Regions from separate parts of the Nocardioides epinepheli genome, predicted to be linked through region 2. Evidence: riboswitches for the same ligand, from Rfam matches in the RefSeq annotation. Region 2 holds a riboswitch; each other region holds the start of a gene.
The links. A riboswitch is a leader RNA that binds a small molecule or an ion and turns the genes downstream of it on or off. The one in region 2 is predicted to bind cobalamin.
Positions count from the first base shown of each region.

Region 1: linked by a shared signal. The riboswitch ahead of cobN (cobaltochelatase subunit CobN) and the one ahead of WMR31_RS14925 (prenyltransferase/squalene oxidase repeat-containing protein) in region 2 are both predicted to bind cobalamin.
Region 3: linked by a shared signal. The riboswitch ahead of WMR31_RS07410 (ferredoxin-like domain-containing protein) and the one ahead of WMR31_RS14925 (prenyltransferase/squalene oxidase repeat-containing protein) in region 2 are both predicted to bind cobalamin.
Region 4: linked by a shared signal. The riboswitch ahead of WMR31_RS07435 (VWA domain-containing protein) and the one ahead of WMR31_RS14925 (prenyltransferase/squalene oxidase repeat-containing protein) in region 2 are both predicted to bind cobalamin.

Region 1 covers NZ_JBBMMC010000004.1:180,786-186,072, reverse strand. The annotation lists gene WMR31_RS07510 (alpha/beta hydrolase) at 1-620, shown strand, start outside; gene WMR31_RS07505 (hypothetical protein) at 682-1,665, shown strand; gene wrbA (NAD(P)H:quinone oxidoreductase) at 1,726-2,316, shown strand; cobalamin riboswitch at 2,513-2,639, shown strand; gene cobN (cobaltochelatase subunit CobN) at 2,676-5,287, shown strand, end outside.
Region 2 covers NZ_JBBMMC010000010.1:130,793-136,079, reverse strand. The annotation lists gene WMR31_RS14930 (PT domain-containing protein) at 1-862, opposite strand, end outside; gene WMR31_RS14925 (prenyltransferase/squalene oxidase repeat-containing protein) at 865-2,463, opposite strand; cobalamin riboswitch at 2,546-2,667, opposite strand; gene gatB (Asp-tRNA(Asn)/Glu-tRNA(Gln) amidotransferase subunit GatB) at 2,826-4,346, opposite strand; gene gatA (Asp-tRNA(Asn)/Glu-tRNA(Gln) amidotransferase subunit GatA) at 4,343-5,287, opposite strand, start outside.
Region 3 covers NZ_JBBMMC010000004.1:160,337-165,623, reverse strand. The annotation lists gene WMR31_RS07420 (precorrin-2 C(20)-methyltransferase) at 1-1,045, opposite strand, end outside; gene WMR31_RS07415 (precorrin-8X methylmutase) at 1,042-1,707, opposite strand; gene WMR31_RS07410 (ferredoxin-like domain-containing protein) at 1,700-2,551, opposite strand; cobalamin riboswitch at 2,608-2,793, opposite strand; gene WMR31_RS07405 (GNAT family N-acetyltransferase) at 2,866-3,447, opposite strand; gene WMR31_RS07400 (YciI family protein) at 3,641-3,988, shown strand; gene WMR31_RS07395 (RNA polymerase sigma factor) at 4,024-5,287, shown strand, end outside.
Region 4 covers NZ_JBBMMC010000004.1:166,517-171,803, forward strand. The annotation lists gene WMR31_RS07425 (cobalt-precorrin-4/precorrin-4 C(11)-methyltransferase) at 1-317, shown strand, start outside; gene cbiE (precorrin-6y C5,15-methyltransferase (decarboxylating) subunit CbiE) at 284-1,501, opposite strand; cobalamin riboswitch at 1,551-1,699, shown strand; gene WMR31_RS07435 (VWA domain-containing protein) at 1,727-3,769, shown strand; gene cobO (cob(I)yrinic acid a,c-diamide adenosyltransferase) at 3,769-4,383, shown strand; gene cobBC (bifunctional hydrogenobyrinic acid a,c-diamide synthase/histidinol phosphate aminotransferase CobBC) at 4,398-5,287, shown strand, end outside.

The DNA of each region.
Region 1 (5,287 bases), on a different contig from region 2:
ACGCGGTGCTGGTCAGCGTGGAATATCGCCTGGCGCCGGAGTTCCCGGACCCCTACCCGGTCGAGGACTGCTACGCCGGCCTGCTCTGGATCGCTGCCAACGCCAGGCAACTGGGCCTCGACCCCGATCGGATCGTCGTGGCCGGCGCCAGTGCCGGCGGCGGACTCGCCGCGGGCATCGCTCTGCTGGCGCGGGACCGCGGCGGACCGCCACTCGCCGGGCAGCTGCTGCTCTGTCCGATGCTGGACGACCGGGACCAGAGCGTGTCGACGGAGCAGTACGACACCGGCACCTGGGTGCGCGCCCACAACCGGGTGGGCTGGCAGGCGCTGCTGGGCGAACGCCGCGGGACCGGGACCGTGTCCCCCTACGCGGCACCCGCGCGGGAGACGGACCTGACGGGACTGCCACCTGCGTTCATCGACTGCGGATCCGCCGAGCTCTTCCGCGACGAGGCGGTCGGCTACGCCTCAGGTCTCTGGGCGGCCGGCGTGCAGTGCGAGTTGCATGTCTGGGCCGGAGGCTTCCATGGCTTCGACCTGCTCGCCCCGCACACTGCGGTCTCCCAGGCGGCGATCGCCGCTCGGGACAGCTGGGTCACGCGACACCTCGCTACCTGAGCCACGCGCTCGCCGGTCGACGCCGGAGCGTTAGGCTGGACAACCCGACGCTGGAGCGCACATGCAGGAACTCCTCGGGCGGCTCACCGCCCTGGATCCCGAAGCAAGCGAGGCCCTGAAGGTCGTCACCTACTTCGATGCGCTCGTGGCCGCAGGCGTCGGGCTCGACGCCCTGCTCCGGGCAGCAGCGGCCCTGAGCGGCACGGTGGCCGGGGCCGAGCGCCGTGGCCGAGTAAGCAGGTTCGACCCGTCCGGCAAGAGGTGCGAGACCACCGCGGGCACCTGCCGCTCACCCGAGCGCTCCGGCGCACACTCGCGGGTGTGGCTCGAGCGAGACGGAACCCTCCACGCCAACGACGAGATGGTCGTCGAGCGCCTCGCACTCGCCGTCGAGCTGCTGGAGGCGAAACGCGGACGTGACGGCAGCCTCGATCTGGTGCTGGACCACGCGACGCCCCACGGCGAGCGAACGGCGGCCCTGGCGCGCCTCCGCATCAATCCCGGGGCCCAGATCCGGGTGATCGCCACCCGGCTCGAGGACCGGATCGAGGGAGCTGCGTCGACCGTCGTGGCGACCCGCTACGGCATGCTGCGAGCCACCCTCGACCTCACCGGACAGACACCCGTCGGGGCCCGCGCCGGGCTCGGCACCTGGACCCGCGCCGACCGCGCGCCCGAGTCCTGGGAGGGCGCGGTGGTGGCCCAGCGCCTCACCAGCAGGGCCGATCCGGTCGTCGACTCGACCACCCTCGGAGCCATGCTCGGGCTCGCCCTCTCCTATGACCCCGAAGCCCCTCACCCCGACGTCACCGCGCTCGCGCAACTCGACGACCGCGCCCGCGAAGTGCTCCTCGCGCTCGTCGAGTGCGAGAGCATGCGTGCCGCGTCGACCCGCCTCGGCATGCACCACTCCAGCATCCAGGCCCGCCACGACGCACTGACCCGCGAGCTCGGCTACGACCCGCGGACCCCCATCGGTCGCATGCGCTACGTCGCTGCCGCGCTGCTGCTCCGGCTCACGGTGCCGCTCGACCCCACCGACTGACTTCCCACACCTCACGCCGCTCGGCGGGCGGCTCTCGCGGCCCCCCACTACGGTGGCCACATGACCAAACTTTCAATCATCTACTACTCCAGCTACGGCACGGCCCACGCGATGGCGTCGCGGATGGCCGCGACCGCCGAGGCCAAGGGCGCCGAGGTGCGCCTGCGCCGGGTCCGGGAGACCGCACCGGACGAGGTCGTCCAGAGCGTCGAGGGCTGGGCCGCGCACGCCGCCTCCGTCGGCGGCCAGCCGGTCGCCGAGCCCGAGGACATCGACTGGGCCGACGCCGTGATCATGGGCTCCGGCACCCGCTACGGCCACGTCACCAGCCAGCTCCAGTCGTTCATCGACACCCTCGGCCCGCTGTGGCAGGAGGGCAGGCTCGCCGACAAGGTGTACGCCGCGTTCACCTCCAGCCAGACCAGGCACGGCGGGCAGGAGACGACCCTGCTCGCGATGCTGACCACGTTCTGCCACTTCGGCGGCATCATCGTGCCGCCCGGCTACACCGACCAGATCAAGTTCGCCGACGGCAACCCGTACGGCGTCGGCGTGGTCACCGGAGGCGACGGCGTGGACGAGACCGCGAACGCCGCGCTCGATCACCTCGTCACCCGCGTGGTCGACGTCGCCCAGCGCCTGGAGGACTGACCCGCCACGGCTGCCGTGGTCACCGGCTCGGGCGGGGGCCGGGCCGGTGACAGGGCACTGCAGCTACACGTCGTGGTCCCCCGCTCGAGCCCCTCGGCGGCTGCTCACCAACAGCTCGCCGCCCTTCATCGCGACGTCGAACGGATCGCCGCAGACCTCACCGACCGTGGCGGACGAGGTGGACCCGATGGCTCCACCGACGCATCGTCCCGTAGGCTCGGCCTCGCCTGTGGAGCAGGAACCCGGTGTGATTCCGGGGCGGTTCCGCCACTGTGATGTCGCTCGACGACCAGCCAGACACTGACCACCGGCATTCCGACCGATCGACGGGGCGAGAACCCCGGAGGAGGAACCCGGCGATGGCCGAGCCGTCTGTCCGTATCGCGTTGCTGTCGACGTCCGACACCGACCTGCTGTCCGCGCGGGCCAGCGGTGCCGACTGGGTGTGGGCGAATCCGGCGCGCTCGCTGCCGGTGCTCGAGGACGTCGACCTGGTGGTCGTGCGTCTCCTGGGCTCGCCGCACGACCTGGACCCGTGGCGCGAGGCGCTGTTCGTCGGAGACCGGCCGGTGGTGGTACTCGGCGGCGAGCAGCAGCCGAGCGCGGAGCTGATGGAGCTGTCCACCGTGCCGATCGGCGTCGCCGCCGAGGCCCATCGCTACCTCGCCGAGGGCGGGCCCGAGAACCTCGGCCAGCTGCACGCATTCCTCTCCGACACCGTGCTGCTCACCGGCGAGGGCTTCGAACCGCCCGCGGAGGTCCCCGCCTGGGGCATGGCCGAGCGGCCCACCGACCGGCCGCGGGTCGGCGTCCTCTACTACCGCGCGCACGAGGTCAGCGGCAACAACGGGTTCGCCCGGGCGCTGTGCGAGGCCATCGACGACACCGGCGCAGCAGTGGGTGTGCCGATCTTCGCCGGCTCGCTGCGCTCGGCACCCGACGACCTGTACGCCGCGCTCGGCACCCTGGACGCCGTGATCGTGACCGTGCTCGCCGCCGGCGGCTCCGTGCCCGCGGCGGCGAGTGCCGGTGGTGACGACGAGGCCTGGGACGTCGAGCGGATGGCCGCCCTGGACATTCCGGTGCTGCAGGGGCTGTGCCTAACCAACAGCCGAGCGGAGTGGGAGGCCTCCGACGACGGCGTCAGCCCGCTCGACTATGCCGGCCAGATCGCGATCCCGGAGTTCGACGGGCGGATCAGCACCGCGCCGTTCTCCTTCAAGGAGATCGACTCGGACGATCCGGCCGGCCTGCCGGCGTACGTCGCCGACGCCGAGCGCTGCTCACGCGTGGCTCGTATCGCTGTCAACCACGCCCGTCTGCGACACCTCCCGAACGCCGAGAAGCGACTGGCGCTGGTGCTCTCGGCGTACCCCACCAAGCACGCGCGGATCGGCAACGCCGTGGGCCTGGACACCCCGGTCTCCGCCATCCAGATGCTGCGCCGTCTGCGGGACAGCGGCTACGACCTGGGCGCGGACAATGTCGTGCTGCCGCTGCTCGACCTCGACGACGACACCGCCGCCGGCGATGCGCTGATCCACGCCCTGATCGCCGCCGGCGGTCAGGACGAGGAGTGGCTGACCTCGGCCCAGCTCAGTGACGCGCACGTGCGCATCAGCCAGGCCGACTACGACGCGTGGACGGCCGACCTGCCCGACGACCTGCGCGAGTCGATGGTCCAGAAGTGGGGCCCCTCCCCCGGATCGCTGTTCGTCAACGACCAGGGCGAGCTGGTGCTTGCCACGCTGCGCGCGGGCAACGTCGTCCTGCTCATCCAGCCGCCACGCGGCTTCGGGGAGAACCCGGTCGCGATCTATCACGACCCCGACCTCCCGCCGAGCCACCACTACCTCGGCGCCTACCGCTGGCTGGAGCACGGATTCGGCGCCGACGCCGTCGTCCACCTCGGCAAGCACGGCTCGATGGAGTGGCTTCCCGGCAAGAACGCCGCACTGTCGGCCTCCTGCGGTCCGGACGCGGCGATCGGCAGCATGCCGCTGATCTACCCGTTCCTGGTCAACGACCCCGGCGAGGGCGCTCAGGCCAAGCGACGAGCCCACGCCACGATCGTCGACCACCTGGTGCCGCCGATGGCGCGCGCGGAGTCCTACGGCGACATCGCCCGGCTCGAGGGGCTGCTCGAGGAGTACGACAAGATCTCCGCGATGGACCCGGCCAAGCTGCCGGCCATCCGCGGCGAGATCTGGCAGCTCATGCACGCCGCACAGCTGCACCGCGACCTCGGCCTCGAGGAGCGCCCCGGGGACGAGGAGTTCGACGACTTCCTGCTCCACGTCGACGGCTGGCTCTGCGAGATCAAGGACGCCCAGATCCGCGACGGACTGCACGTCCTCGGCGCCGCACCCACGGGCGAGGCGCGGGTGAACCTGGTGCTCTCCATCCTGCGCGCGGCACAGGTGTGGGGTGGGGTCGGCAACGCCGTCCCCGGTCTGCGCGCCGCGCTCGGCCTCGCCGACGGCGCCTCGGCCGCCGAGACCGACGCCTTCGAGGCCCAGGCCCGGGGACTGGTGGAGGCGATGGAGAAGGCCGGCTGGGACCCTGCGGTCGTCGGCGACCTCCACGACGACCAGGACGTGCGGCAGGTGCTCACCTTCGCCGCGACACAGGTCGTGCCGCGCCTGGCCCGCACCACCGACGAGCTCGACGCGGTGCTGCACGCCCTCGACGGCGGCTTCGTGCCCGCCGGGCCCTCCGGCTCCCCGCTGCGCGGCCTGGTCAACGTGCTACCGACGGGACGGAACTTCTACACCGTCGACCCGCGCGCCGTGCCGTCCCGGCTCGCCTGGCAGACCGGCCGGCACATGGCCGACTCGCTGGTCGCCAAGTACCTGGAGGAGACCGGCGACTACCCCGCCTCGGTGGGCCTGTCGGTGTGGGGCACCTCGGCGATGCGCACCTCGGGCGACGACGTCGCCGAGGTGCTCGCACTCCTGGGGGTCCGCCCGGA
Region 2 (5,287 bases):
CCTCGACCTCCGCGGGCTCGGCCAGTTGCTCGACGGCGGAGTCGGTGCTCGCGTCGGTGGCCGGCGTCTCCCCCGGCGTCGTGCTCGCCGGATCGGTGGGCGAGGCCGAGCGCGACGGCGTCCGGCCCGGTCGCGGCGCGCCCGTCGTGGGACTCGTCGACGGGCTGTCGGTCGCAGCGCCGGTGGTGGCGTCCGGCGGCTGCTGCGACGGCGTCGTCGACGGCTGGCCGGTGGGCTGCTGCGACGGCTGCCCGGTGGGCTGCTGGGTCGGCTGCTGGGTCGGCTGCTGGGTCGGCTGCTGGGTCGGCTGGTGCGTCGGCTGCTGGGTGGGGGTGCTGCTCGGCGGGCTCTGGCGCACCACCGGGGTGAACGACGGCGCGTCGCTGCCCGGCTGGTCGTCGAACGACAGGCCCACGTAGCCGCCGTCGGGGACGCTGAGGCCGTCGACCCCCCGCGTGGAGTAGGTCCACTTCCCGCTCTTGCCGTCGGACCACCACAGCGACCAGTAGGCGCTGGCCGGAGCGGTGTTGACACACTCGTCGGAGGCCGGTTTGTCGGATACCCGGCAGACGAATCCCGGCTGACGCGAGGCGAACCGGAGCGTGAAGCCGGCGTCGCTGAACAGGCCGGCGGCCTTGCCGCCGCTCTTCACGCAGGCGCCCTGCACCCCGCCGCCGAGGGAGTTGAAGTCGACGACGACGGTGACCCCCGTCGTGCCGGTGCAGGCCGCCGCCTGCGCGGGAGCCGGAGCGAGGACCGCCGGCGCGCTCGCCCCGGCCGCCACCAGCAGGGCGGCGACCGGGGCGAGCAGCAGTCGGCGAAGCCGCACGCGCCGAGCCGGCGTGCGCTGAGTCGAGGTCATGATCAGCGGGTGACCCGGACGGTGGCGGCGCCGTGCCGCAGGTTCGCGAAGGCGCCGTTGACCCGGACCTTCACCCGGCCGGGCTTGGCCTTCACCTTGACCCGCAGCTTGGCGACGCCCTTGCGGACCACGGCCTTCCCGACCTTCTTGCCCCCCACGACGAACGTGGCCTGCTCGCCGTTGACGAGGCCGCGCGCCTTCAGCACGACGCGCGTGCCGCGCTTGACCGACGTGGGTGCGACGACCTTGACCGTGGCCTTGCCGAGCACGCGGTAGGTGACGGTCCCGAGGACGCCGTCGCTGTCGGCGACCTGGTAGCGCACCATGCCCGTCTTCGACGGCAGGGTGATCCGCACCCGGAACGAGCCGGTGGCGCCGGCGTGGGTGACCGTCGGCTTCGCCGTCCGGACGCCGACGACGTCGCCGGGCGCGGCGGAGCCGGTGACCTGCTGGGTGCTGCCGGCGCGCAGGAACCGGGTCGGCGCCTGGGCGACCCGAGAGACGCCGTCGGGGGCGTAGCGGAGCGCAGGGGCCGCCTGGACGCTCGCGCGGCGGTACCGGTCGCGGTCGACCGGCTCGATCGGGCCGCTCTGGGCGAGGGTGAGGTCGGCCGCGTCGTAGGCGACGGCGCCACCGAGGTCGGGGAGGTAGACCCGCTGCCCGACCGGGTTCACCACCTGGCGGGCCCGCAGCCACACGGCCGCCTTGGCCGCGGCGTCGGCGTGGCCGAGCTCGCCGAGCGCCCACCCGGCCAGACCGGTGCTGTTGGCGTTCCCGGTCGGGATGTCGGCGTCGCTGCCGAAGGAGCCGTCGGGCCGCTGGGCGGCAAGCAGCCACCGCGAGGCCTGCTCGAGCGCCGGCGCCACCGTGTCGTTGGTGCGCTGGCTGAGCAGGTTGAGGACGGCGAGCGCGGTGGTGTCGGTGCTCGGGGCGGCGGCCGGATCGGCGTCGCAGTCCGCCGCGATCGTCGCGCCCAGGTCGGTACGGAAGAAGCCCTCCTCGCACTGCTGGGCGAGCAGGAAGTCGCGCGCGATCGTGTGCTCCTCGCTGCCGCCGTCGTAGAGCGCGCGGGCGGCGAAGGACTGGCCCAGGGTGTTGGCGTAGTCGCCGTAGGTGGAGACGTCGGTGATCCGGCCCTCGTCGTTGGTCACCTGCTCCAGCCGGACGAGGAAGTCCTCGCCGCCGTAGGTGCTGATGTCGCGGCGAGCGGCCTGGGCGAGGACGACGGTCTTCGCGACCGCTCCCGCGTACGTGCTGCCGGCGTCGCCGTACTCCTCGCCGGAGACGTAGCCGCCGGCGTCGACCAGGCCGGCCATGCCGTCGGCGATCGACTGGACGGCGGGGCCGTTCCCGCCGACAGCGGCGAGCGCGAGGGCGACGTCGATCGTCAGGCCGCCGTCCGGGCCGCCGTACTGGCTGGACACGAGTCCCCCGGCCGGCTCGCCGGCCAGCCAGGCGGCGCCGCGCTGCGCGGGGGCCGGGTCGGCGGGGGCCGCCGAGGCGGAGGGGGCGACGGCCACGAGGCCGCCGAGGGTGAGCGCGGCGCCGGCCAGCCCGGTGGTGACCAGGGCGGCGCCGCGTCGCAGCGAGCCGTTCAACATGTGCGGTTTCCTTCCCGCTGCAAGCCCAGCGGGCCCCAGGCCTGACTTCCTGGGTGCACCCACTGTGTTCCACGACAGCGATTCGGTGAGGCGACCCGTGACAGGTGCTCCGGCTCGCAGGCCCGATCGCTCGGGTCCTGCCTACGGTTGCGGGTCAGCGCCGGACTTCGACCGGCTTCCCCCGCCACGGACGGTGATTGGTAGGACGCCCGCACCCTACTCCCGTCGCGCGGGTGCGCCCACTCGCCGTTCGCGGGCCGGGCTTGTTACCGACCGTTGTGACCTCTGACCTGCTCTTGCAAGCGCAGGTCAGAGGTAAGAACGGTCAGTAACAAGTCGCGTCGTCAGCGCGTCGGACGACGTCAGGCGAGCTTCTCCAGGATCAGCTCGCGCACCCGGGCGGCGTCGGCCTGACCGCGCATCTCCTTCATGACCGCGCCGATCAGGGCTCCGGCGGCGGCGTGCTTGCCGTCGCGGATCTTGGCCGCGACGTCGGGGTTGGCCTCGATGGCGGCGTCGACGGCGGCGCCGAGGGCGCCGTCGTCGGAGACGACCGCGAGCCCGCGGGCCTCCACGATCTCGGCGGCGGTGCCCTCGCCGGCGATCAGGCCGTCGAAGACCTGCCGGGCGAGCTTGTCGTTGATGGTGCCGGCCTCGACCAGCGCCTGGACGTCGGCGACCTGCTGGGGCGTGACGCCGACCTCGGTGAGCTCGACGCCGGCGTCGTTGGCGCGGCGGGCGAGCTCGGCCAGCCACCACTTGCGGGCGGCCTGCGGGGTGGTCCCGGCCGCGACGGTGGCCTCGATCGGCTCGACCGCGCCGGCCGCGACGACGTCGCGCATCTCCAGGTCGGTGTAGCCCCACTCTGCTTGGAGCCGGGCGCGCTTCTGGGTCGGGTTCTCCGGCAGGGTGGCGCGCAGCTCCTCGACCCACTCGCGCGACGGCGCCACCGGCACCAGGTCGGGCTCGGGGAAGTAGCGGTAGTCCTCGGCGTCGGACTTCTCCCGGCCGCTGGTGGTGATGCCGGTGTCCTCGTGCCAGTGACGGGTCTCCTGCAGGATCGAGTCCCCGGCGTTCAGCACCGCGGCGTGGCGGCCCATCTCGTAGCGCACCGCCCGCTCCACCGAGCGGAAGGAGTTGACGTTCTTGGTCTCGGTGCGGGTGCCGAGCACGTCGCTGCCCCGGGGCGCGAGCGAGAGGTTGACGTCGGCGCGCAGGTTGCCCTGGTCCATCCGGGCCTCGGAGACGCCGAGCGCCACGATCAGGTCGCGCAGCTGCTTGACGTACTCGCGGGCGACCAGCGGGGCCTTCTCCCCCGCCCCGACGATCGGCTTGGTGACGATCTCGATGAGGGGGATGCCGGCCCGGTTGTAGTCGACCAGGGAGTAGTCGGCGCCGTGGATGCGGCCGGTGGCGCCGCCGACGTGCAGCGACTTGCCGGTGTCCTCCTCCATGTGGGCGCGCTCGATCTCGACGCGGAAGGTCTCGACCTCGCCGTCGTCGCCGGGGATGCTCACGTCCATCCAGCCGTCGAAGGCGATCGGCTCGTCGTACTGGGAGGTCTGGAAGTTCTTCGGCATGTCCGGGTAGAAGTAGTTCTTCCGGGCGAAGCGGCACCACTCCGCGATCTCGCAGTTGAGCGCGAGGCCGATCCGGATCGCCGACTCCACGGCCTTGCCGTTGACCACCGGCATCGCGCCGGGCAGGCCGAGGCAGGTCGGGCAGACCTGGGTGTTCGGGTCGCCGCCGAAGACGGCCGGGCAGCCGCAGAACATCTTGGTGTTCGTGTTCAGCTCGACGTGCACCTCGAGCCCCAGGGCCGGGTCGTAGGCGGCGAGGACGTCGTCGAAGGGCACCAGCGTGACGTCGGTGTCGGTGCTCATCGCGCCGCTCCTTCCAGGCCGGGGGCGCGGTCGAGGATCGGCCCACCCCACTTCTTCTCCAGCAACGTCTCCAGCGCGGCGCCGACCCGGTAGCACCGCTCGTCGGCGAGCGCGGGGGCGAGGATCTGGAAGCCCGCGGGCAGCTGGTCCTCGTCGGCGAGGCCGCTGGGCACCGAGATGCCGGGGACGCCGGCGAGGTTGGCCGGGATCGTCGCGAGGTCGTTGAGGTACATCGCCAGCGGGTCGTCGAGCTTCTCCCCCAGCCGGAACGCGGTGGTCGGCGCCGTCGGGGAGGCCAGCACGTCGACGTCCTCGAAGGCGGCGTCGAAGTCGCGCGCGATCAGCGTGCGCACCTTGCCGGCCTGCCCGTAGTAGGCGTCGTAGTAGCCGCTGGAGAGCGCGTAGGTGCCCAGGATGATGCGGCGCTTGACCTCGTCGCCGAATCCGGCGTCGCGGGTCGCGCGCATGACCTCCTCCGCCGACGGGCTGTCGATGCCCTCGGGGAGCACCCGCAGGCCGTAGCGCATGGCGTCGAACTTGGCCAGGTTGGAGGACGCCTCGGCCGGGAGGATCAGGTAGTAGGCGGCCAGCGCGTGCACGAAGTGCGGGCACGAGACCTCGACGACCTCGGCGCCGGCGTCGACGAGCAGGTCGAGCGACTCGCGGAAGCGGGCCATGACGCCGGGCTGCCAGCCGTCGCCGGCCAGCTCGGTGATGACCCCGACGCGGACGCCGCTCATGTCGCCGTCGGCGCCGCGGCGGGCGGCCTCGACGAGCCCGCCGACCGGCTGGTCGACCGACGTGGAGTCCCGCGGGTCGTGGCCGCCGACGAGCTCTTGGAGCAGCGCGGCGTCCAGCACGGTGCGGGTGACGGGGCCGACCTGGTCGAGGGAGTTGGCCAGCGCCACCAGGCCGTAGCGCGAGACCGCGCCGTAGGTGGG
Region 3 (5,287 bases), on a different contig from region 2:
CCGCGGCCGCCATCCCGAAGACGCCCGCGTCGCCGCCGGAGACGACCGCGACCCTCTCCCCCGACGTCGCCAGGTCCAGTGCGTGCCGGGCCCGGTCGACCTCCACGGTGTTGCCCGAGGCGTGCCGGGTCAGTCCCGCCCGCTGCGGCACCCGGTCGACGTACGGCCCGTAGCCGACGACGTGGCCGACCTCCGCCAGCGCCATGGACACCTCGGGAGTGAGCCAGCACTCCGGCCCGGGGCCGAGCCCCACCACCAGCAGCTCGGCCGCTGCCACGGTGGGGGCGGCAGCGTGGTCCCGCTCGGCGCCGCGCGAGCGCGGGCCGTTGCGCGAGTCGCCGGTGACCACGATCAGCGAGAAGTACGGCACCGTCTCGGCCTCGACGTCGGCGACCGGCAGCCACCGCTGCTCCGGCGTGGTCGCCCGCTCGACGTACAGGGCGTCGTCGAGCCGCCCGGCCGCCTCCAGAGCGCGACGCACCGCGGGGAAGGTGCGCCCCAGCTTCATGATCACCGCCCCGTCGGTGCCCGCCAGGCGCCGGGCCAGCTCGGGCTCGGGAAGCGTGCCGGGCAGCACGGTCAGCACGTCGGTCTGGCGGACCAGCGGACTGGCGACGGCTGCGGTGGCAGCCAGGAACGCGGGCACCCCCGGCACGATCTCGGTCGGGTACCGCTGTGCCAGACGGTCGTGCATGTACATGTAGGAGCCGTAGAAGAGCGGGTCGCCCTCGGACAGCAGGACGACGTCGCGCCCGGCGTCCAGGTGGCCGGCCAGCCTCGCCGCCGACTCCTCGTAGAAGTCGGCCAGGGCTCCGGCGTACCCACCCGGATGGTCGGTCGAGCCGGTGGTGACCGGGTAGGTCAGCTGCTCCTCGATCACCCCGGCAGGGAAGAGCTCGGCCGCGATGCGCCGCGCGTTGGAGCTCTTGCCGACGCCGGCGTGGTAGGCGATCACGTCGGCCTGCGCGATGAGACGTGCCGCCTTGCGCGTGATCAGCTCCGGGTCGCCGGGGCCGACGCCGACGCCGTGGAAGTGCCCGGTCATTCCGCCTCCTGAGCCAGTGCGTTGAGGGCCGAGGAGGTCATGGCCGAGCCGCCCCGCCGGCCGCGGACGGTGACGTAGGGGAGGTCGATGGCGTGCGCGGCTCCGAGCTCGACCAGGGCCTGCTTCGACTCCGCAGCGCCGATGAAGCCCACCGGGCAGCCGACGATCGCGGCCGGGCGCGGGCCGCCGTCGAGGATCGTCTCGAGCAGGTGGAAGAGCGCGGTCGGCGCGTTGCCGATGGCCACCACGGCTCCGTCGAGGTGCGGCTCCCACAACGACACCGCGGCCGCCGTGCGCGTGGTCCCCCAGGTCCGCGCCAGGCCGGGCACCCGCTCGTCGTTGAGCAGGCACACCACGTCGTTGTCGCGCGGGAGCCGGCTGCGGGTGATCCCGGTGGCGACCATCGTGGCATCGCACAGGATCGGGGCCCCGGCCTCCAGCGCGTCTCGCGCGGCGGCGACCAGGCGTGGGTGGACCAGGAGGTCTGCAGCCAGGTCCACCTGGCCGCTGCCGTGGATCATCCGCACGGCCAGCTTCTCCGCGTCCGGTGGCATCGCGGCGAGGTCGGCCTCGCGCCTGATGGTGGCGAAGGAGTCGAGGTAGATCTCGGGCCCGCTGTCGACGTACTCGTAGTGCCGTGCGGGCCGACGCGGCTCAGCCATGTGTTCCTACTCCCGGGACGAGGACGCCGCGCCAGGGCGTCACGACGAGCTGGTCGGCCTCGGCGCCGAGTGCGAGCACGGCGTCGCGGTCCAGGCCGCCCTCGGGGACCGGAACGTGCCGGCCGCCGGGCACCTGGCCGTACGGAAGCGGTGGAGCCGGCTCCGGCACCCGGGGGTCAGCCGCGGTCGGTGTCACCAGCGGCCGGTCGAGATCGGCGACGTGCCACCGGGCCGCTCGTCCGCTCCCCCGGACCGTCAGGAACAGGTCGGCGAGTCCGGCCAGCCTGGCCGCGGCGTCGCGGCATGGCACGACGCCTGCCCAGTGTGTCCCGACCCGCAGCGCGACGACGTCGGCGTCGAGCGCGACGACGCCCAGGTCGCAGGTGCGCTCCATCAGGTCGCCGCGGCCGTCGTCGAGGACGAACAGGAAGCGCCCTGGGAGCGTGGCGAGCTCGGCGGAGGCGCGGATCCGGCGGTCTAGCTCCTCGGCGACCGGTCGCAGGTCGGCGCGCCCGCCGGCGAGTCCGGTCTGCGGCGACACCATGACGTTGCGGACCAGGTCGTGGGTGGGGGCCGGAAGCAGTCCGGTCTCCTCGATCGCCCGGACCGCGGCGTCGTCGAGCCGGCCGTCGGTGCCGGGGAGGCCGCGGACCTGGAGGTTAGCCCGCGATGTGACGTGGACGCGGCCGTCGCCGTAGGCCTCGGCCGCCTCGCTCAGCAGCCTCAGCGACGTCGAGGAGACCCGGCCGCCGATCAGCCGGAGCCGGACGAGTAGGCCGTCGGCGGCCTCCCAGGGGCGCAGGACGCCGGGACACCGGTCGGTGCGGGTGCGGTGGGCTGACACGTGCTGGGCCTGTCTGGTCAGGGACCCTGTCGCGGAGTCCACGTACGACCTGGCGACGGTCCTCGCCAGTGCCAGCAGGTCTTCGGACTCGGGATCGACCGGAGCGAGACACCTTCCCAGGGTGGTGACCCCAGTGGCATGTTGCCTCGCCCGTCACCCTCACCGCTGCGCGTCAGTCCCGGATTCGCACCGGGTTCCCTGACTCCACGAGGTGGAGCACGACTGGCGCCGACAGACTACCGCGCCCGGGCGGGCCACCATCGCGGGCTCCGGCGCGCGTCTGAGCTGGCCAGATCGCCCCGCGCCTTGCGTGCTCACCGTGCGGCGGCGACCTCGCGCACCATCACGCAGTTGCCCAGGCCCTTGGGGCGGTCATAGGTGAAGCCCTCGCGCTCGTACATCGCGCGGGTGCCGTTGTAGAGGAAGGAGGAGTTCTTCTTGCGGACGCCGCCGGTGTCGTGCGGGTAACCCTCCACCACTCCCCCGCCGGCCCGGGCGATCAGGTCGACCGCGCCACGCAGGGCGAGCGCCGCGAGGCCCTGGCCGCGGTAGGTGCGCTCGACCAGGATGCAGGTGACCCGGTAGTCGGGCAGCCGCTCGGCCGTGGCGAGGTACTCCTTGCGGTGGTGGATGCCGGGCAGCTCCTCGGGCGTGCCGTACTCCGCCCAGGCCACGGCGCGGTCGCCGTCGAAGACCAGGGCGGCGTGGGCGATGCCCTCCTCGACCAGCCGTTTCTTCAGGGCCCGGTTCCCTTCTGCGCTCTGGCCGCGCTCGGCGCAGTCGGGGTGGAAGTGGGTGCACCAGCAGCTGGCGAACATGCCCTTGTTGCGCTCGAGGATCCCGGCGAAGTCGTCGAAGGTCTCGGGCGTGAGCGGCCTGATGGTGAGGTCGGGCATGGTGACAACCTAGGGGTGAACCAGGACGTCGGGCGTCCTGGAGGACTCCCCGGCAGACTTTTCCGATTTTGTGTGGAAGCGATGTCGAAGACGCAGGAGGCTGTTCGACGTCTGGATGAATCGGCCACCGACCCGCGGTGTGCCACACACACGTGAGGAGAGCGCGATGCCGCGTTTCATGGGTTTCGTGAGGATGGAAGAGAACATCGGGACGCCGCCGCAGTCGCTGTTCGAGGCGATGGACGCCCACATCGGTGAGCGGGCGGCCAAGGGGATCTTCCTCGACGGCGGCGGCCTGTACGGCACCGAGGACGCCGTCAACTACGTCGTGCGCGACGGCGAGGTCAGCCGGGTCGACGGCCCGTACGCCGAGGCCAAGGAGGTCGTCGGTGGCTGGTCGCTGATGCAGTACGACACCGTGGAGGAGGCGATCGCGGACCTGAAGGTGTTCGCAGAGCTGCACGCCGAGCACTGGCCCGAGGTCACCGTCATCTCCACGCTGCGGCAGATCTCCGAGGGTCCGGAGGCGCCCGGCGACTGATGCGGCGACCGGGCACGCGGCGCTAGTGTCACCGCGTGCCCGGAGCGAGCGACGACGGCGCGCGCGAGGCGATCGTCGCGGCCTGGCGGGCCGAGTCGGCCCGCTTGATCGGCGCGCTCGTCCGGATGACCCGCGACCTCGAGCTCGCCGAGGACCTCGCCCAGGACGCGCTGGTGGCCGCGCTCGAGCAGTGGCCGGACGCCGGCGTCCCCGACAACCCCGCGGCCTGGCTCATGACGACGGCCAGGCGGCGCGCCGTCGACCAGTTCCGGCGCAACCAAACATTGCGCCGCAAGACCGCGGAGATCGGCCACGGCCTGAGCGAGGAGGATCCCATGGGCGACCTCTCCGAGCAGGTGGACCTCATCGAGGACGACGCCCTCCGGCTGATCTTCTTGACCTGCCACCCCTCGCTGACGCCCGAGTCGCGTGCGGCGCTCACCCTGCGGCTCGTCGGCGGACTGACCACCGCCGAGATCGCCCGCGGCTTCCTGGTCGCCGAGTCCGCGATGGGGCAGCGGATCTCGCGCGCCAAGCGCACCCTGGCGCACGGCGGCGCCGAGTTCGACCTGCCCACCGGGGCCGATCGACTCGCCCGGCTCGACGACGTGATGGGCGTGGTCTACCTGATCTTCAACGAGGGCTACACCGCGACCTCGGGTGCGGACTGGATGCGGCCGGAGCTGAGCGTGGAGGCCATCCGGTTGGCGCGGATGCTCTCGGCTCTCGTTCCGGACGAGCCCGAGGTGCACGGCCTGCAAGCCCTGCTCGAGCTCCAGCACTCACGCAGTGCCGCACGTCTGGACGCCTCGGGCGGGCCGGTCCTGCTCGAGGACCAGGACCGCGACGCCTGGGACCGGGGCCTGATCGAGAGCGGTCTCGCCGCGCGCGCCCGGGCCGAGCGGCTCGCCGCCCGCGGCACCCCGGTCGGGCGCTACTTCCTCCAGGCGATGATCGCCGCCGAGCACGTCCGGGCGCCCACGGCGCACCAGACCGACTGGCGGCGCATCGCGGGCCTGTACGACGCCCTCGCCGCGGCCGCACCGGGACCCATCGTCGAGGTCAACCGGGCGGTCGCGCACGGTCGCGCCTTCGGACCCGATGCCGGGTTGGCGGTCCTCGATGCCCTTCCCGTGAACGCCCTGGCCGGCTCGCACCTTCGCCCCAGCGTGCGCGGGGACCTCCTCGCACGCGCGGGCCGCGCCGCCGAGGCGGCCGCGGCGTTCGCCGAGGCGGCCGCGCTCACCCAGAACGCCGGCGAGCGGGCGGTCCTCCTCCGCCGAGCTCGACTCGGCTCGT
Region 4 (5,287 bases), on a different contig from region 2:
TGCCGGACACCGAGTCGCTGACCGCGTTCGCGCGCACGCGGGCGACCTTGGTGCTGCACCTGGCGATCACCCATACCCGTGGGCTGATGAGCGAGATCGAGCCGGAGTACGGCGCCGCGTGCCCGGTCGTCGTCGTCTACCGCGCGAGCCAGCCGGACCAGCGCATCCTGCGCGGCACGGTCGCGACCATCGCCGACCGGGTCGAGGAGGCCGGGCTCCGGCAGGCCGCGGTGATCCTGGTCGGTCGCGCCCTCGACCCGCGGCCGGGCGGCGAGTCGTACCTCTACGACCCCTCGCGCGAGCGGAAGGCCCACTGAGTCACGGCCCGCGCCGGCGTCCAACCGGTGAAGCCGCCGATCGGGGCGGCGGTCTCGACGGCGATCCGGGTGAGCTCGCCACCGTGCTCGGCGTACGCGGAGGCGAGCAGCTGCTCGGTCTCCAGCGTCACGCCGTGGACGACGAGCCGGCCGCCGGGCCGCAGCGCGCTCCGGCAGGCCTCGAGGACGCCGGGGACGCTCGCGCCTCCGCCGACGAAGATCGCATCCGGGGCCGCCAGCCCGGCGAGGGCGGCGGGTGCGCAGCCGTTGACGACCTGGAGGACCGGGACGCCGAGGGCGGCGGCGTTCCGCGAGATCCGCTCGGCCCGGTCGGGGTTCGTCTCGACCGCCGTCGCGGTGCAGGACGGATGCGCGCGCAGCCACTCGATCGCGACCGACCCGGCACCGGCGCCGACGTCCCACAGGTGGGCGCCGGGCACCGGGGCCAGCCGGGCGAGCGCCGAGGCCCGCAGGTCGCGCTTGGTGAGCTGGCCGTCGTGCTCGAACGCGGCGTCGGGGAGCCCGGCGACCCACGATCCGGCCGGGGGTCCGAGGAGCTCCACCCCGATGACGTTCAACCGCGGCGACGTCGCGGCCCAGCCGCCGGCGGTGCCGTCGACCCGGGAGAAGCCCGCCGTCCCGAGGTCGCCGAGCACGTGCATCGTGCTCGCGCCGTACCCGCTCCGGGTGAGCAGGCCGGCGACCTCGGCAGGGGTGTTCTCGTCGGCGGAGAGCACGAGCACCCGGCGCCCGGGCGCGAGCTCGCGCAGGACTAGCTCCGCGCGCCGTCCGACCACGGTGACGACGGCGCACGACTCGGCCGGCCACCCGAGCTCTGCTCGCGCCAGGGCCACCGAGGAGAGGGCGGGCACGATCTGCACCCGCTCGGCCCCGAGGAGCTCGATCAGGGTGGATCCGACGCCGGAGACCAGCGGGTCGCCGGAGGCGAGCGCGACCACTCGGTCGAGCCCAACTCCGAGCCGGTCGGCGAGACCGTCGAGCAGGGCGGGGAGCGCCTCGCGCATCGGCGAGGGCCACGGCTCCCGGTGCTGGCCGGGGACGTCGGGGAGCAGATCGAGGTGACGTCGACCGCCCATCACGACCGGAGCTGCCAGCACCTGTTCCCGAGCCGCCGCGGAGAGACCGGCCAATCCGTCCGCACCGATGCCGACCACGATCACCACGCCGCCAGACGCTATCGTGTCCGGCGACAGGCACGAGGTGCCCCAACGGTCCGATCATCGGAAACGGTGCGAACGACCGGCGGGGAGAATCTGGGAAGCCGGTGAGACTCCGGCACAGGCCCGCTGCGGTGAACCGAGCCGATGCTCCGAGCATCGGACTCGACAAGTCCGAAGACCGGCCTCGCGCCCGACCATGATCCATGGCGAATCGAGCGGGAGCCTCAGATGCCGGAGCAGTACCCCTTTTCAGCAGTCGTCGGCTGCGCGGCCGACGAACTCGACGACATGGGCCTCGCGTTGGTCCTCACCACGATCTCGCCCGAGATCGGCGGGGTCCTCGTGCGCGGTGAGAAGGGCACGGCGAAGTCGACCACCGTTCGTGGCCTGGCGGCCGTGCTGCCGCCGATCGAGGTGTACGCAGACGACCGGTTCGCCACCGACCCCGCCGACCCCGGCGCCTCCTCGCCGGACGGCCCCTTCGGCTCCGACGCTGAGACGCGCACCCGGCCGGTGCGCCTGGTCGAGCTCCCGGTCGGGGCCACCGAGGACCGGGTGCTGGGCTCGCTGCACCTCGAGCGTGCCCTCTCCCACGGGAGAGTCGAGTACGAGCCCGGGCTGCTGGCCCGTGCCCACCGGGGGATCCTCTACGTCGACGAGGTGAACCTGCTCCACGACCACCTGGTCGACCTGCTGCTCGACGCGGCCGCGATGGGGCGCGCCACGGTGGAGCGTGACGGCGTCTCGGTCGAGCACGCCGCCCGGTTCGTGCTGATCGGCACCATGAACCCCGAGGAGGGCGAGCTGCGCCCGCAACTGCTCGACCGGTTCGGGCTCACCGTCGAGGTCGCCGCCTCGCGGGACCCGGCGCGGCGCGTCGAGGTGGTCCGCCGACGGATGGCCTACGACGCCGACCCGGTGTCGTTCGCCGCCGGCTACCGCGACGCCGACCGCGCCCTCACCGACCGGATCGAGTCGTCACGAGAGCGGCTGGGCAAGGTCCGGCTCACCGAGCCCGCGCTGCTCAAGATCGCCGAGGTGTGCGCCGCGTTCGAGGTCGACGGACTGCGCGCTGACATCGTGACCGCGCGGGCGGCGCTCGCCCATGCCGCCTGGGAGGGCCGCGACGAGGTCACCCGCGCCGACATCCGCCGCGCCGCACTGCTGGCGCTGCCGCACCGCCGCCGTCGCAACCCGTTCGACGCACCGGGGATCGACGAGGACCTGCTCGACCGGGTCCTCGGCGACGAGGAGCTGCCGCCCGAGCCACCGGAGGGTCAGGGTCCCGAGGAGCAGGCGGGCCCCGACAGCGAGGGCCCCGACGGCGAGGGCCCGACGAGCGACGCAGCGCGGGACGCGACGGCGGACGCACCTCCCGAGGGCTCCGACGAGCCGTCCGACGTCGCCGGGGAACCGCGGCAGGCGCCGCCGGGCGGGGGATCGGCGCCCACCTCGACCGTCGCCGCCGCGGCCCCGTATCGGCCGCGCCTGTTGACCGTGCGGGGCCTGGGCGCCGGCGATGCGGGGCGCCGCAGCCGCGCCGTCGCCACCACCGGACGTCGCGTGGGAGCCCGCCCGGGCTCGTCCGGCTCGCTCGACCTGGTCGAGACCCTGAAGGCAGCGGCCGCGCAGCAGCCGTCCCGTCCGCGTACGGGGCGGATCGACGTCCGCGGTGCCGACCTGCGGATCGCGGTGCGCGAGGGCAGGGAGGCCAACCTCGTCCTGTTCTGCGTCGACGCCTCGGGCTCGATGGCCGCGCGTCGCCGGATGACCGAGGTCAAGACCGCGATCCTCTCGCTGCTGCTCGATGCCTATCGCCGCCGCGACAAGGTCGGCCTGATCACCTTCCGGGGGGCCGAGGCGGCGATCGCGCTGCCACCCACCCGCTCGGTCGACATCGCCGCCGCGCGGCTCGACGAACTCCCGGCCGGCGGACGCACGCCGCTGGCCGAAGGGCTCCTGGAGGCCGCCCGGGTGCTGACCCGCGAGCGACTGCGCGACCCCCGGCTGCGACCGCTGCTGGTCGTGGTCACCGACGGCCGCGCCACCGGTGGCGCGGACGCCGTCGCGCGGTCCCAGCAGGCCGCCGAGCACCTCGCCGGTCTCGGCGTCACCACCGTGGTCGTCGACGGCGAGAGCGGGCCGATGCGCCTGGGCCTCGCGCGCCGGCTCGCCGAGCTGCTGGGCGCCGAGCATCTCCCGGTCGGCGACGTCAGTGCCGAGGCGCTGGCCGGCACGGTGCGCGACCGCACCCAGAGGGGAGCGGCCTGATGCCACAGGGCAAGCCCGCCGTCGTCCCCGACGACGGTCTCACCACGGCGCAGCGCCGCCGCCTGCCACTGCTGATGGTCAACACCGGAGACGGCAAGGGGAAGTCGAGCGCCGCGTTCGGTCTCGCGATCCGGGCCTGGAACCAGGGCTGGGACGTCGGGGTCTTCCAGTTCGTGAAGTCGGCCAAGTGGCGCATCGGCGAGCAGACCGTTCTCGAGCGGCTCGGGCGACTGCACGAGGAGACCGGTGAGGGCGGCCCGGTCGAGTGGCACAAGATGGGCGCCGGCTGGTCGTGGTCGCGCAAGGGAGGAAGCGTCGAGGACCACGCGCGCGACGCCGCCGAGGGCTGGGCCGAGGTCAAGCGCCGGCTCGCGCAACAGCGCCACGACCTCTACGTGCTCGACGAGTTCACCTACCCGATGGAATGGGGCTGGGTCGACGTCGACGACGTCGTCTCGACCCTGCGCGAGCGCCCCGGGCGGCAGTTCGTGACGGTGACCGGCCGCCGCGCCCACCCCGCTCTCGTCGAAGCGGCCGACCTGGTGACCGAGATGACCAAGGTCAAGCACCAGATGGACCGCGGCCAGAAGGGGCAGGCGGGCATCGAGTGGTAGCCCTCCCACGACTCGTGATCTCCGCCTCGGCCACCGGCCAGGGCAAGACCACCGTCGCGACCGGCCTGATGGCGGCGCTGCGCGAGGCCGGCCACGCCGTCAGTGGCCACAAGGTCGGACCCGACTACATCGACCCCGGCTACCACGCACTCGCCACGGGGCGCCCGGGACGCAACCTGGACCCGCACCTGGTGGGGGAGGAGCAGATCGTGCCGCTCCTCCTGCACGGCGCCCGCGACGCCGACGTCGCGGTGATCGAAGGCGTGATGGGTCTCTACGACGGCCGCCTGGGCACCGACGGCTTCGCCTCCACCGCCCACGTCGCGGCGCTGACCCGCACCCCGATCGTGGCGGTGCTCGACATCGACCGGCTGTCCCGCACGGCCGCGGCGATCGCCGCCGGGCTGGCCGCCTACGACCCGGACGTGACCATCGCCGGTGTCGTGCTCAACCGGGCGGGCTCGCCGCGCAACACCGCCGAGATCACCCGATCGCTCGAACGCACCGGCATCCCGGTGCTCGGCGTCCTTCCGCACGACGACCGGCTGACCGCGCCGTCGCGTCATCTCGGCCTGGTCACCGCCGCCGAGCGCGACGGCTCGGCCCGCACCATCCACGACCTCGGCGAGCAGGTGGCACGCCATCTCGACCTCGACGCCCTGGTCGACGCCGCGCGCGCCGCGCCCGACCTCGACGCCGAGCCGTGGTCCCCGCAGACGGTGCCGGCCGGCCCGGGTCGCCCGGTCGTCGCGATGGCCGGCGGACGTGCCTTCACCTTCCGCTACGCCGAGACCGAGGAGCTGCTCGCGGCAGCCGGTTGTCGCGTCGAGTCGTTCGACCCCCTGACCGACCCGGCTCTCCCGCACGGCACCCAGGGCATCTACCTCGGCGGCGGCTTCCCCGA